3 regions of the Actinocorallia libanotica genome follow, and region 2 is predicted to be linked to each of the others. Evidence: riboswitches for the same ligand, from Rfam matches in the RefSeq annotation. Region 2 holds a riboswitch; each other region holds the start of a gene.
The links. A riboswitch is a leader RNA that binds a small molecule or an ion and turns the genes downstream of it on or off. The one in region 2 is predicted to bind S-adenosylmethionine.
Positions count from the first base shown of each region.

Region 1: another riboswitch for S-adenosylmethionine. It lies ahead of ABD140_RS21540 (PPOX class F420-dependent oxidoreductase); the one in region 2 lies ahead of ABD140_RS04345 (aminotransferase class V-fold PLP-dependent enzyme).
Region 3: another riboswitch for S-adenosylmethionine. It lies ahead of thrC (threonine synthase); the one in region 2 lies ahead of ABD140_RS04345 (aminotransferase class V-fold PLP-dependent enzyme).

Region 1 is NZ_BAAAHH010000018.1:54,786-59,226, reverse strand. It holds gene ABD140_RS21550 (MFS transporter) at 1-598, opposite strand, end outside; gene ABD140_RS21545 (TetR/AcrR family transcriptional regulator) at 710-1,441, shown strand; SAM riboswitch class I at 1,461-1,575, shown strand; gene ABD140_RS21540 (PPOX class F420-dependent oxidoreductase) at 1,715-2,173, shown strand; gene ABD140_RS21535 (2'-5' RNA ligase family protein) at 2,170-2,973, shown strand; gene ABD140_RS21530 (hypothetical protein) at 3,210-3,617, opposite strand; gene ABD140_RS21525 (alpha/beta hydrolase family protein) at 3,704-4,441, opposite strand, start outside.
Region 2 is NZ_BAAAHH010000002.1:276,286-280,726, reverse strand. It holds gene ABD140_RS04360 (PucR family transcriptional regulator) at 1-1,067, shown strand, start outside; gene ABD140_RS04355 (hypothetical protein) at 1,078-1,806, shown strand; gene ABD140_RS04350 (PIG-L family deacetylase) at 1,812-2,615, shown strand; SAM riboswitch class IV at 2,637-2,751, shown strand; gene ABD140_RS04345 (aminotransferase class V-fold PLP-dependent enzyme) at 2,797-4,023, shown strand; gene ABD140_RS04340 (hypothetical protein) at 4,114-4,441, shown strand, end outside.
Region 3 is NZ_BAAAHH010000048.1:8,061-12,501, reverse strand. It holds gene ABD140_RS35130 (alpha,alpha-trehalose-phosphate synthase (UDP-forming)) at 1-1,219, opposite strand, end outside; SAM riboswitch class I at 1,399-1,539, shown strand; gene thrC (threonine synthase) at 1,555-2,784, shown strand; gene ABD140_RS35120 (MoaD/ThiS family protein) at 2,787-3,062, shown strand; gene ABD140_RS35115 (cold-shock protein) at 3,299-3,499, shown strand; gene ABD140_RS35110 (hypothetical protein) at 3,570-4,232, opposite strand.

The DNA.
Region 1 (4,441 bases), on a different contig from region 2:
GGGGTGGCAGGGCGGGGAGGAAGAACAGGGTGAGGGAGAACGCCAGGATCCCGGCGGCGTCCAGGGCGTAGCAGACGGCCAGGCCGGGCCCGGCGACCAGGAGGCCGCCGAGGGCGGGACCCAGCAGCGCGGCGAGTTGGACGGAGGCGGCGGTGAGCGCTCCGACGGCGGCCAGGCGCTCGGTGCCGACCAGGGCGGGGATCGCCGCGAGCATGGCCGGGCCGCCGAGCCCGGCCAGCAGCCCGGTCAGCGCGGTCGCGAGGTAGATCGGCCACAGGTGCGGGTCGGGCAGCAGCGCGTTGACCGCCAGCACCGCGACCGCGACCACCAGCGGCAGGCGGGTGGCGATGAGCAGCCTGCGCCGGTCCATCCGGTCGGCCAGCACCCCGCCGATCAGCGTGCCGGCCACGAGCGGGATCGCTCTGGCCAGGCTCACCAGCCCCGTGTGCAGAGGTGATCCGGTCAGGTCATAGGTCTGCACGGCCACCGCGACGGTGGTGACCAGCGTGCCGACCAGCGCGCCGACGAATCCGAGATACAGCAGCCGGAAGTCTCGGCTGTCCCGTAGCGGGGACAGGTCCATGGCCAGACGGCCCACAGCGCCCTCCAAGGGGGGTGAGGTAAGGCTTGCCTTAGTCACCCTGGCCGTGTGCGCGCTAAAAGTCAACATGTGTGAAGTTCAAGGAGTGCGGGGTAGTATCCGCGGGAGATGAGCAGCGAACCCCGGCGCCGGCCGACGCACCGCAAGGGACGTCCCACCCTGACGCGCGCCTCGGTGGGCGAGGCAGCACTGGACTTCCTGGGACGCCACGGGCCGGAGAACCTCACGATGCGGTCACTGGCCGCCGAGCTCGGGGTGTCGCCGCGGGCGCTGTACAACTACGTGGCCGACCGCCGCGACCTCATCACCGTGGCCGCCGAGATCTTCGAGTCCCGATGGACGCCGGCCGCGCTGGACTCCGCACAGTGGCACGAAGACCTGCGGGCGTTCTGCCGGGACCTGCGCGCCCACTACCGGCGCCACCCCGGCATGACCACCCTGGCGCTCCGCGAGAACATCACCGGCGCCCGCCATCCCGTCATGCTGCGCAACGTCGACGCCCTCCTCGGTCTCTTCCTCCAGATCGGGCTCGACCTGCAGGACGCCTACCGAGCCTGCATGGAGACCTTCCGCCTGGTCGCCGGATTCGTCGAACTCCAGGACTCCTTCCACGACCGGCCACCGGCGTACCTGAACCCCGCAGACCTCAACGACACACCGCCCCCCTGGCTCCACGACCAGGAGAACCTGCCCCACCTCGCCAGACTCGGCGAGATGGAGGCCGACTCACCCGACACGCTGTTCGAGTTCTCCCTCGACCTGCTGACCGACGGCATCGCCGCCCGCCTCCGCTCCTCCCGGGACCAGCACGGCGACAGCGCCGCCGCCCACTGCCGCTGAACCCCGTGCCGACCTTCGTTGATCATCCAGAGGATCCGAGGGACCTGGCCCTATGGCGGTCCGGCAACCTGCCCGGAGCGGACAAGGTGCCGACGCCAGGAACGCCGCCCCCGCAAATCGCTCGACGATGAGGTTCGCGGCCGAGCCGGTAAGGCTCATCCTGTGGATCGCCTGGCTCATCTTCGGCCCGCATCCAAGGCAGTGCCCGACGCGAAGCCACCACGCGTCCTCCCGTCTTGACTTCAAGTGCGGTTGAAGAAGCATTCTCCTGACATGATCTTCACCGAAGCCGAGATCGCCTACTTGACCGAGCATCCGCTGGGACGCCTCGCCACGATCGGACCCGATGGCGCTCCTCACGTCCAACCGGTGGCCTTCTGGCTGAACGCCCAGACCGCGACCATCGACATCGGCGGGCCGGATCTCACCACCGGCCAGAAGTTCCGCAACATCAAGGCCGATCCGCGCGTCTCCCTCGTCGTCGACGACCAGGCCCCGACCCCCAACCCGATCGGGCAGACCGGACGCGGCATCGAACTGCGCGGCACGGTCGAGATCCTCGTCCTCGATCCGCCGCTCCTGGACGCCTTCTCCAAGGAGACCCTGCGCATACGCCCGCATCGGATCATCGCGTGGAACATCGAGCCGTGGAGAGCCGAAGACCTCACTCCCGCCGCACTCCGCCAGGCCTCCCACCTGATCGGCTACAACGCCCGCGACGTCTCCCGGTGAGGGATGCCGTCGAAGACCAGCAGATGGGAAGCGAACGAGGACGGACCGGCGATGAAGAGCTGCGGCACAGCGCCGAGCTCCTCTTCCAGGTCCTCACCGAACGCGAGGAGAAGAAGAGGAGAAGAACACGTCGCCATCGCCGGGATCGGGGCGAAGCGGCTGCCGACACCGTGTTCGTTCTCGTACACGACCTCGGATCCGGCGTAGAGTCCACCGGCATGGCAGATGAGCCAACCCCTTATCAGGCAGGGACGACCGCATTGGTCGTGGCCGTCCCCGAGGCCGAACCCGTCGTGGAACGCTGGCGGAGCCGATACGACCGCTCGGCTTCCACCGGCGCCCACGCCCACGTCACCGTGCTCTTCCCCTTCCTCGACGCCGAGCGGATCGACACCGCGGTGGTGAGTGAACTGGCGCGCGTGTTCGCCGGTCACCGGGGTTTCACCGCCGAGTTCCGCCGCACCGCACGCCGGCCCTCGCTGTTGTGCCTGCTGCCGGAGCCCGCCGATCCGTTCAGCCGTATGACTCAGGACGTCGTCACGCGCTGGCCCGACCGCCCGCCCTATGGCGGTAAGTACCCGGACACGCCCCCGCACCTGACCGTGGCGATCCGCCAACCCGAGCACATCTTCGAACAGGTCGACAAGGACCTTTCAAGCCGCCTGCCGTTCTCAGCCGCCATCACGTCCGTCGACCTGGTCGTCTTCGAGGATGGCGCGTGGCACCGTCACCGTTCCTTCGAACTGGCCGACGACACCGATCACGCTCCGGGGGCGGGACGGGCGGCAGCACCCGGCTGATGAAGGTGACGCGGTGCAGGATGCGTCAGCACGGCGGTTTGGCGGTGGACCGGCGGGCCTGGCGCAGGGTGGTGGCGTCGGGATAGAAGGTGAAGAACCGGTGGGCGTCCACCTTGACCGGGGAGTCCTGAAGTGCCGAACGGCTCTGACGCCTTTGCGTGGAGGCCGTTTTGCCACGCGGTGGGAGTGGCCTTCGTCGCCGCCGCGAACGGCCTCCTCATGTACCGATTCGAGGGTCAGTTCCAGCGGGGGCCGGTCAGCAGGGTGTGCAGGAGGACGAAAGCGCGTTCCGCGTCGGTGAACTGCTCCGGAGTGGGCATGGTGGTCTTGAAGGCGTGGCCGGTGTCGGCGGGCAGGGATCGCCACTGCAGAACGGGGCTCAGGGCGGTGGCGCACTGGCCCAGGAACCAGGCCAGCGGGCCATGGCAGGACGCCAGCGTGATCGCCACCGCGGCCATTCCCTCCCGGAGCCTCTCCAGCCGCTCCGTCGACGACCCCCCGTCCTCGTCCGCGATGAAGGGCTGCAGGGATCCGCGCAACCGCTGGACCAGGCCCCTGTCGATCTCGGTGGGCTTCCAGGCTCCGCAGACCAGTTCCTGCTCGGCTTCCTCGACGACCGCTTGGACAGCGGAGTAGACACTCATTCGAACAGGCTAGTGAACTGGCGAGAGTGCTCTGGAACACACCCTCAGCCCATGCCGAGCACCCGGGATCCACTCCTTGCGGGACGTCAGGGTGTGGTGTCGCCGCCTTGGCCGTGGTTCTCGACGAACCGTCGTTGGTCGTCCAGGAATCCGTCCGCGAAGAGCGAGCGGGGGGCGAAGAGCGCGGTGAGGATGGTCTTGAGGTCCGACTGCTCGATGGACTGTTCGAGCAGTGAATGGGTCGCGTCCGGGTAGTGCTTGACCGTCAACGCGCCGCCTGCGTCCAGTGCCTTGCGGTAGCCGCGCTCCGTGTCGGCGGTGTCCACGTTGATGTCGTGGCCCGCGAGGATCAGCAGTACCGGTGTACCGCGCAGGGCGTTGAGGTCTTGCGCGGCGTCCGCGGTGTGGTTCTTGGAGATGAAGTTCCAGCGGTCGGCGGTCATGCCGTCCGTGTCGCCGCCCATCGCCCGGACGTACTGCTCGAAGGTCGCGCGGCGCTCCAGGAGCCGTCGGGTGGTGTCGCTCTTGGCGATCTCGGCCTGGGTGCGGGCCGCCGACGCCCCGTCGGCGCGCAGTTCGGCGCGGAGGTTGTAGCGGCCCTGCTGGAGCCAGTTGATCGCGGGCGAGACGGCGATGACGAAGCTCACGGGCGTCTTGGCGGCGATCTTCGGCAGGACCCAGCCCGCCTGGCTGGCTCCCCAGAGTCCGATCCGGTCGCCGTCGACGTCCGGGCGGGCGCGCGCCCAGGCGATGGCGGCGGCCGCCTCGTCGGCCCGGTCGTCCATGGACTGGTCGAGCCAGTTGCCGGGCGCGCCCGCGACGCC
Region 2 (4,441 bases):
TCGTGACGCAGGCGGTCGAGTACGCGATCAACCATTTCGTGGCGATGATCGCCGACCCTGAGGTCTCCTGGAAGGACGTCCACCAGGTCTATTTCGACGTCGGCTACGGCGAGGCCGTCGAAGGACGGAGCCTGGAGCACCTGCAGAACGCGATGCGGGTGACCTCTCGGATCGCCTGGCGCCATCTGGCGGTGGAGGCCGAGCGGCTCGGCAAGTCCCACACGCTCGTCAGGCTGCTCGCCGAGGCGAACTTCGCCTTCCTCGACGAGCTCGCCTCGGCCGCCGCGCACGGCTACGCCAGGGCGCGAGAGAAGGCGGCCGGCGAACGGGAGCAGCGCCGGGGGCGGCTGCTCAGCCTGCTGCTCGTCGATCCACCGGCGGCTCCCGAGGTGCTCAGGGAGCAGTCGGCGCTGGCCGGGTGGCCGCTGCCGCAGCGCCTCGCGGTGGTCGTGCTGCTGCCCCGCCAGGGCGGCGAGGGCCCGGCCGGGCTGCCGCCGCACCTGCTGAGCGGGCACGAGCAGGGCGTCCTCTGCCTGGTGGTGCCCGATCCCGACGGCCCCGGACGCGTGGACGAGCTGGCGGCCAACCTCGCCGGCTGGACCGGCGCGATGGGCCCGTCCGTGTCGGCCGACCGGGCCGGGACGTCGCTGCGGTGGGCGCGCAGCACCCTGGAGCTCATCACGTCCGGGGTGGTCGCGGGCCGCGCCACCCGCAAAGCCGGTTTCCTCGTCCGGGCCGAGGACCACTTCCCCGAGCTGCTGCTGCAGGAGGGCCGCGAACTGGCCTCACTGGTGGCCGCGCGCCGGTTCGCCCCGCTGGCCGAGGCGGGGGAGAAGCAGGGGCTGCGGCTGGCCGTCACCCTGCTGGAGTGCCTGAAGAACGGCTTCAACGCCACCGGCGCCGCCGCCGGGCTGTGCGTGCATCCGCAGACCGTCCGGTACCGGCTGGGGCAGCTGCAGGAGGTCCTCGGCTTCGACTTCGAGGACCCCGAGGTCAGGCTGGAGCTGATGCTGCTGCTGCAGATGTGGATCAGAGAGGTGGGGAAGGGCGGAGAAATCAGCGTTTAGACTCCCCGGCATGCGTACCGTCGCCCCCCTCGTCCTGGCGGTGCTCGCCACCGCTCTGTCCGTTCCGGCGCCCGCCCACGCGGCGGGACCGCTGACCGTCCGTGCCGGGAAGGCGTACGGGAACCCCGTCATCGTGCCCGGCAAGAAGACGAAGGTGCAGGTGAAGGTCGCCGTCACCGGCACGCGGATCACCGATGTCGATGTCACCCTCGAACGGGTGGGAGGCGGCGGGTTCGCCCTGGTCAGCGATCTGAAGCGGGTCTCGGGGACCGCGGGGGACGGCGTCTGGCGGGGAACGGCCGAGCTCGACAAGGGCGACTGGGGCGGCCGCTACACGCTGGAGGTCGCCGCCACGGACGGGACCTCCAAGGACGCCTACTACAAGTTCCAGTCCAGGGCGTTCAAGAACGCGTTGACGGTCCGCCGCGCCGCCAGGCTGAACGTGGCGGCCACGCCCGGCACCGTCCGCAAGGGCGCGAAGATCAAGGTCCAGGGCCGGTTGACGGCACTGGGGAAGAAGGGCGAGTTCGCGCCTCTGAAGCGGCAGGCGATCGAGATCTGGTTCAAGCCCAAGGGGAAGAAGAAAGGCGTCCGGATAGCGGTCGTCAAGACCAACGCGAAGGGCCGCTACTCGCGTCTGTTCACCGCGAAGAAGGACGGCACCGTCGCGGCCAGGTACAAGGGCACCGAGGTGTGGCAGAAGAAGGTGACGGGTTGGAAGCCGATCGACGTACGCTGAAGCCCATGCTGACGTTGATGGCCGTACACGCCCACCCGGACGACGAAGTGATCAGTACCGGCGGGGTGCTCGCCAAGGCCGCCGCCGCCGGGATCCGCACGGTGCTGGTGACCTGCACCAACGGCGAGCAGGGCGACGCCCCGGGCGGGGTGAAGCCGGGAGAGCCGGGCCACGACCCCGCGGAGGTCCGCGCCCTGCGGCTCGGGGAGCTGGAGAAGTCCGCGGAGCTGCTCGGCATCGAGCATGTGGAACTGCTGGGCTACGCCGATTCCGGAATGGAGGGCTGGGAGGCGAACAAGGCCGCGGACTCCTTCGCCAACGTCGATTTCGACACGGCCGTGGGCAGGCTCGCGGAACTGATGGAGAAGTACCGGCCGCAGGTGGTCGTCACCTATGACGAGAACGGCGGCTACGGGCACCCCGACCACATCCAGGCGCACCGGATCGCGGTCGCGGCCACCGAGAGGACCGGTATCCCGGACAAGCTCTACTACACGGCCGTCCCCCAGTCGGGTTTCCAGGCGATGTTCGACTACCTCGAGTCCAGCGGCCTGGCCGAGGAGATGGGCATGACGGAGCCGCTGGACTTCGGCGTCTCCGACGAGGTCATCACCACGACGGTCGACGTCGCGGAGTACGCGGACACCAAGGTCAAGGCGCTGCAGGCGCACGCCAGCCAGACCGACAGCATCTTCCTGCTGATGCTTCCCGAGGAGGCGAAGCCGCTGGTCTTCGGCGCGGAGTCGTTCATCCGGGTCCGCGGAGAAGGCCCGGAAAAAGAGGACGATCTGTTCACCGGTCTCCGCTGAGACTTGCTATATTCGCCCCCAGGTCATGAGTGCCAGCGTCAAGCCCCGGCTTGCTGGCCGCCAACCCTCCTTCCGCGGCGGGGTGGTCCGGGTGACGACCCGGCCGGGCGCGAAGGGTGTCCGGCAAGCGCGGATCCCACCTGACACGGTCCGGGGTCCCCGGAACCCTGGAGGCTGGGTCATGTCCGTTCTCACCTGCATTCCGAAGGTCGTCGGCGCTGACAGCCCGGTGCCCGTGCCGACGGGTCTCCTGCCGTACGCGAACTTCGACTACGCCGCTTCGGCGCCGTGTCTGGAGAGCGTGCAGGAGGCCGTCACACGGGCGCTTCCGTACTACAGCAGCGTGCACCGGGGCGCCGGATACGCCTCGCAGGTCACGACACGGGCCTACGAGGAGGCGCGGGAGAGCGTCCGCGCGTTCCTCGGCGGACCGCAGGCCGTCGTCTTCACCCGCAACACCACCGACTCGTTCAACCTGCTGGCGCGGGCGCTTCCCGCTCCGACGTCCGTGGTGGTGTTCGAGTCCGAGCACCACGCCACGCAGCTGCCGTGGCGTGGTGCCGTGCGGCTGCCCGTCCCGGCGAGTCCGATCGAGGCGCTGCGGGCGGCCGACGCGGCGTTGAAGGCCTGCCCGCAGGGGCCGCGCCTGCTCGTCGTCACGGCGGCTTCGAACGTGACGGGTGAGTTGTGGCCCGTCCACGAGCTCGCCGACGTGGCGCACCGCAACGGCGCGCGGATCGCCGTGGACGCCGCCCAGCTCGCCCCGCACCGTCCGCTGGACGCGAGCGACCTCGACTACGTCGCCCTGTCGGGCCACAAGCTGTACGCCCCGTTCGGCGCGGGCGTCCTCGCCGGCCGTGCGGACTGGCTGCGGGCCGCGGACCCGTACCTGAAGGGCGGCGGGGCGAGCCGGAAGGTCGGCTCGGGAGGCCGCGTCGAATGGGCCTCGGACGCCGAGCAGCGCCACGAGGCGGGGACGCCGAACGTGCTCGGAGCGATCGCCCTGGCCGCCGCCTGCACGGCGCTCACCGGCTGGGATGACCTGGTCGCCGAGGAGGAGCGGCTGCTCGGCAGGCTTCGCGCCGGCCTCGCGGAGCTTCCGGAGGTGCGCGAACTGTCGTTGTGGGGGGCCGACCACCCGCGTGTCGGCATCGTCTCCTTCACCGTGGCCGGGCATCCTGCGCGTTCCGTGGCGGAGTACCTCTCGAACGAGCACGGCATCGGCGTCCGTGACGGGAAATTCTGCGCGCATCCGCTCGTCCGCCACCTCGTCGGAGGCACCGGAAGGGCGGAGGGCTGCACCGACCCGGACGCCACCGCGGTGCGGGCGAGCATCGGCCTCGGCACCACGGACGAACACGTCGACCGGCTCATCGCGGCATTGCGAGCGCTCACAGAACAGACCTGAAGTCGACCTTGCCCGCGCCCGTCCGCCGTACCACTATGAGACGGCATGAGCAGCGCTTGATCACGGATGTTCCGAGAGCGGGGTGGGCCGGTGCGTGCCGAAGTGAACGTCGAGTGGCCCGAAGAACCGCTGCCCGCCCTCGGCGATCCGGAGGGGCTGCCCCCGGAGCGGCTGATGGGCGAGCTCGCCTCGTTGTGGCCGCTGCTCTCGGAGAGCGTCATGCGGACGGGGCCCGGCTTCCTGTGGCCGGGCTCGCTGCGCTGGGGGCCGGATCAGGGCTGGCAGATCCTGTGCGTTCCGCCGTACGGGATGGGGGAGGAGCCCGTCCCGGAGACGCCCGGCGCGCGGGCGCGTGACGTCTGGTCGGTGATCTGCGGGCTCGTCAAGCTCGCCGTCGGACGCGCGCCGCGCGATCTCA
Region 3 (4,441 bases), on a different contig from region 2:
AGAGCACCAGCGCGCAGCCCTTCTCCGACAGGACGGGCCCCTCCTTGGCGACGAGGTTCATGCCGTCGCGGATCGGGTTGACCACCAGGACGTCCGCGAGCCGCAGGGCGGCCAGGGAGCGGGCGTAGTCGTCCTTCACCTGGAGCACGAGCGGCGTCCAGTCGGGCGTGCCGAACTCGTCGTTGATCTCCGCGGCGAGGCGCTCGACGGCGGCGGTGTAGTCGCGGTAGCGGGGGAGGTCGGTGCGGGAGGGGTAGGCGAAGGCCACGTGCACCACCCGTCCGTGCCATTCGGGGTGGTGCAGCAGCAGCTCCCAGTAGGCGGCCAGGCCGCGGACGATGTTCTTGGACAGCTCGGTGCGGTCGATGCGCAGGATCATCTGGCGGCCGCCGGTCTGCTCCAGCAGTGCGGCGCGGCGGTCGGCGACGTCGTCGCGGTCCGCGCGCTCGCGCAGTTCCAGGCCGTCCACGCCCAGGGAGTGCACGCCGACGCGGGTGACGCGCCCCTGGTGGCGGACGGTGCGGGCGAACCTGTCGACCTTGGCGCCCAGGACCGCCTCGCAGCAGTCCAGGAAGGACTCGGCCCACCGGTCGCACAGGAAGCCGGCGTGGTCGGCGCCGAGGATGCCCTCCAGCACGGCGGCGGCGATGTCGTCGGGCAGCAGGCGGAAGTACTCCGGCGGCGCCCACGGGGTGTGCGAGAAGTGGGCGATGCGCAGGTCGGGGCGGCGCTCGCGCAGCATCCGGGGGACCAGGGCCAGGTGGTAGTCCTGGACGGCGACCTTGGCGCCGCGCTCGGCGTCCTGGGCCAGGGCGTCGGCGAACGCCGAGTCGTACGCCTCGTACGACTGCCAGTCGCGCCGGAACGTGCTGTCGAAGTGCGGCTCGTTCGGGGTGTCGTAGAGCAGGTGGTGGACGAACCAGAGGGTGGAGTTGGCCACCGAGTTGTAGGCGCGCTGGAACGTCGTCTCGGGGATGTCCAGCATCCGGACGGCGCCCGTCTCGTGCCCGGCCCGGTCGAGCCGGCCGGACGGGTCCTGGCGGGCGGCGAGCCGGTCGGCCTCCGACAGCGCGGCGCACACCCAGACCAGGTCGGTCCCGGCGGCCACCGAGGCGAGCCCGGAGACCAGGCCCCCGCCGCCGCGGCGCATGGCCAGCGCGCCCTCTTCGGACAGGGAGAAGGACACCGGACCGCGGTTGCTGGCGACGAGTACCTGCATGGCCCGAGTCTCGCACGCCGGATCCCGGCCGCCGAGGGGAGGACCGTTCCCACCGGCCGGAGAGTGATCAAGCTAACAGCAGGGCACGTCCAAGGAGTGAGACCCCCTGTGCTCTTAAACGGACACCTGCGATAAAGTCGGCACACAACTTCATACAGCCCGTGAGTCTTCTTCACGGGCGCTCATCCAGAGGGGTGGAGGGACCGGCCCTGCGAAGCCCCGGCAACCCTCCCGGCTCGCCTTCGCGCCCATGCGAGGCTTCGGCCGGGACGAGGTGCCAACTCCGGCCTGTGACCAAAGTGGCGCAGGAAAGATGAGGGAGAGGCCTCGCACCCATGCCCGACCTGGGTAACGCCACCGCGCTGATCTGCCGCGAGTGCGGAAACACCGTCGAACTCGGCCCCTACTACGCCTGCTCGGAGTGTTTCGGGCCGCTGGAGGTCTCCTACGACCTCAGCGGCGTGACGCGCGAGTCCATCGAGGCGGGGCCGCGCAACATCTGGCGCTACAAGGACCTGCTGCCGGTTCCCTCGAACGTCGCGGAGATCCCCAACACCGAGCCCGGCTTCACCCGGCTGGTGAAGGCCGACCAGCTCGCCTCCGCGCTGGGGCTGCAGTCCCTGTGGGTCAAGGACGACAGCGGCAACCCCACCCACTCCTTCAAGGACCGCGTGGTCGGCGTCGCCCTGGCCGCCGCCCGCGAGCTGGGCTTCAAGGTGCTGGCCTGCCCCTCCACCGGCAACCTCGCCAACGCCGTCGCCGCCGCCGCGGCCCGCGCCGGCATCCGCAGCGCCGTGTTCGTGCCCTCCGACCTGGAGCAGCAGAAGATCATCACGACCGCCGTGTACGACGGCACGTTCGTGACGGTCGACGGCAACTACGACGACGTCAACCGGCTCGCCTCGGAGCTCGCGGGCGAGCAGGAGGACTGGGCGTTCGTGAACGTGAACGTCCGCCCGTACTACGCCGAGGGCTCCAAGACCCTGGGCTACGAGATCGCCGAGCAGCTCGGCTGGCGGCTGCCCGACCAGATCGTCGTCCCGATCGCGTCCGGCTCCCAGCTGACCAAGATCGACAAGGCGTTCCAGGAGCTGATCAAGCTCGGACTGGTCGAGGACAAGCCCTACAAGGTGTTCGGCGCCCAGGCCGAGGGGTGCAGCCCCGTCTCGGCCGCCTTCAAGGCGGGCCACGACGTGGTGCGGCCGGTCAAGCCCGACACCATCGCCAAGTCGCTGGCGATCGGCAACCCCGCCGACGGCCCCTACGTGCTGGACGCGGTGCGCCGGACGGGCGGCGCGGTCGAGGACGTCACCGACGCCGAGGTCGTCGAGGGCATCCGGCTGCTCGCCCGCACCGAGGGGATCTTCGCCGAGACCGCGGGCGGCGTGACCGTCGGCGTGCTGAAGAAGCTCGTCGAGAGCGGCGGGCTCGACCCGGCGCTGGAGACCGTCGTCATCAACTCGGGCGAAGGCCTGAAGACCCTGGACGCGGTGGCCCCGGTGGCCAAGCCGTCCGCCAACATCGCGCCCAACATCGAGGCGTTCCGCGCTACCGGATTGGTCTGAGCATGAGTGTTTCCGTTCGCATCCCCACCATCCTGCGCACCTACACGGGCGGCGAGTCCGAGGTGAAGGCCGAGGGCGGCACGCTGCGCGAGGTCATCGCGGACCTGGAGAAGAACCACACCGGCATCGCGGCCCGGGTGCTGGACGACGCCGGCAAGCTCCGCCGGTTCGTCAACGTCTACGTTGGCGACGAGGACGTGCGCTTCGCCGACGGCCTGGACACCGCGACGCCCGAGGGCGTCCAGGTCTCGATCATCCCGGCGGTCGCCGGAGGCTGACGGCCCCGTGGGAAAGCCCGTCCGAAAGGGCGGGCTTTTTCCGTTGCCGCACGCGGAGGCCATGGCCACACCCGGTCGTGACAATTCCCCGTTTCTTTTCACGCCGGTATCTTCCGGTGCCATCTCCATCACGGGTTGGTTTCCGGACTATCTCGGAAGGGGATCGGGGTTCCGAGGTGGACGCCCCGGTCGCTCCGCGGTCCAGGGGGGCCGCGGCTCCAGGCAGGGTTCGTGACATGGCTCAGGGCACCGTCAAGTGGTTCAACGCGGACAAGGGCTACGGCTTCATCGCGGTCGACGGGGGGAAGGACGTCTTCGTCCACCATTCGGCCATCCAGATGGACGGCTACCGCACGCTGGAGCAGGGGCAGCGGGTGGAGTTCGAGATCGGCCAGAGCGACAGGGGGCCGCAGGCCGACCTGGTCCGCGCCCTGTGACCCGCCGCTTCGAGGAGACCCGCAGGCCTGCGGGTCTCCTCGCCTCGTCCGGGATCCGCCGGACGCCGGGTCACCGTCCGGCGGAGGTGCGGCGCCAGCCGTCCCCGTAGCCGTCGCGGTCGTACCGGTCATAACCGTCGTCGTACCGGTCGTCGTCATCGTCGTACCGGCCCTGCCAGTCGTCCCGGCCCTGCCAGTCGTCGCCGTAGCGGCCCTGCCAGTCGTTCCAGTCCCACAGCTGGAACGGGCGGCTGTAGTGGGCGAAGGTGCGGTAGGTCGGCGGGACGTAGACGCGGTACCACTGGCCCCAGTGCCTCTTGCCGCTCAGCCGCTGGCCGCGCAGCCGGTCGGCGCGGCCCCAGAACCGGTCGCCGTGGAAGCGGAAGTTCACCTTGCCCCAGCGGTTGGTGCGCTTGCACCCGATGGTGTAGAAACCGCCGCTCCAGTCGGACCTCTGCTGGAGGCAGGCGCGGGCGTAGGGGAGCGGCGCGCGGCGCCCCCAGTCGGAGGTGCGGTAGACGAGGACGCGGGCGCCGCCGCTCCGGCCGTTCCAGGAGTAGGCGCGCACCTTGGTGCCGACCCGGAAGCGGTGCGCCTTCGTCTGTCGCCTCTCCTGCTGCCGTGCCTGCTCCTGCCGCGCGGCGGTCTCGGAGGCCTGCGCCGGAGTGCCAATGGCGGACGCCAGGCTCAGAGCCATCACGCCGGAGAGCGCCAGCCCCAGGGTCTTCTTCACTGTCCGTCCCCTTCTCATCGGACGAAGTAACCATTGCCCCCAGGAACTTCACCTCGCTACCCTTCGCGTAAAGTCAACTACAGATAGTAATTTCCCTAGCTCATTACCCCACTGTGTGACGAGTCCCCCCATAACCCCCAGGTGCTTCGCCGCGGGCGGCTCTTGCCTGCTCAGCACCGGTCCCGCTTGCACTCGACGGGGGAGAGTGC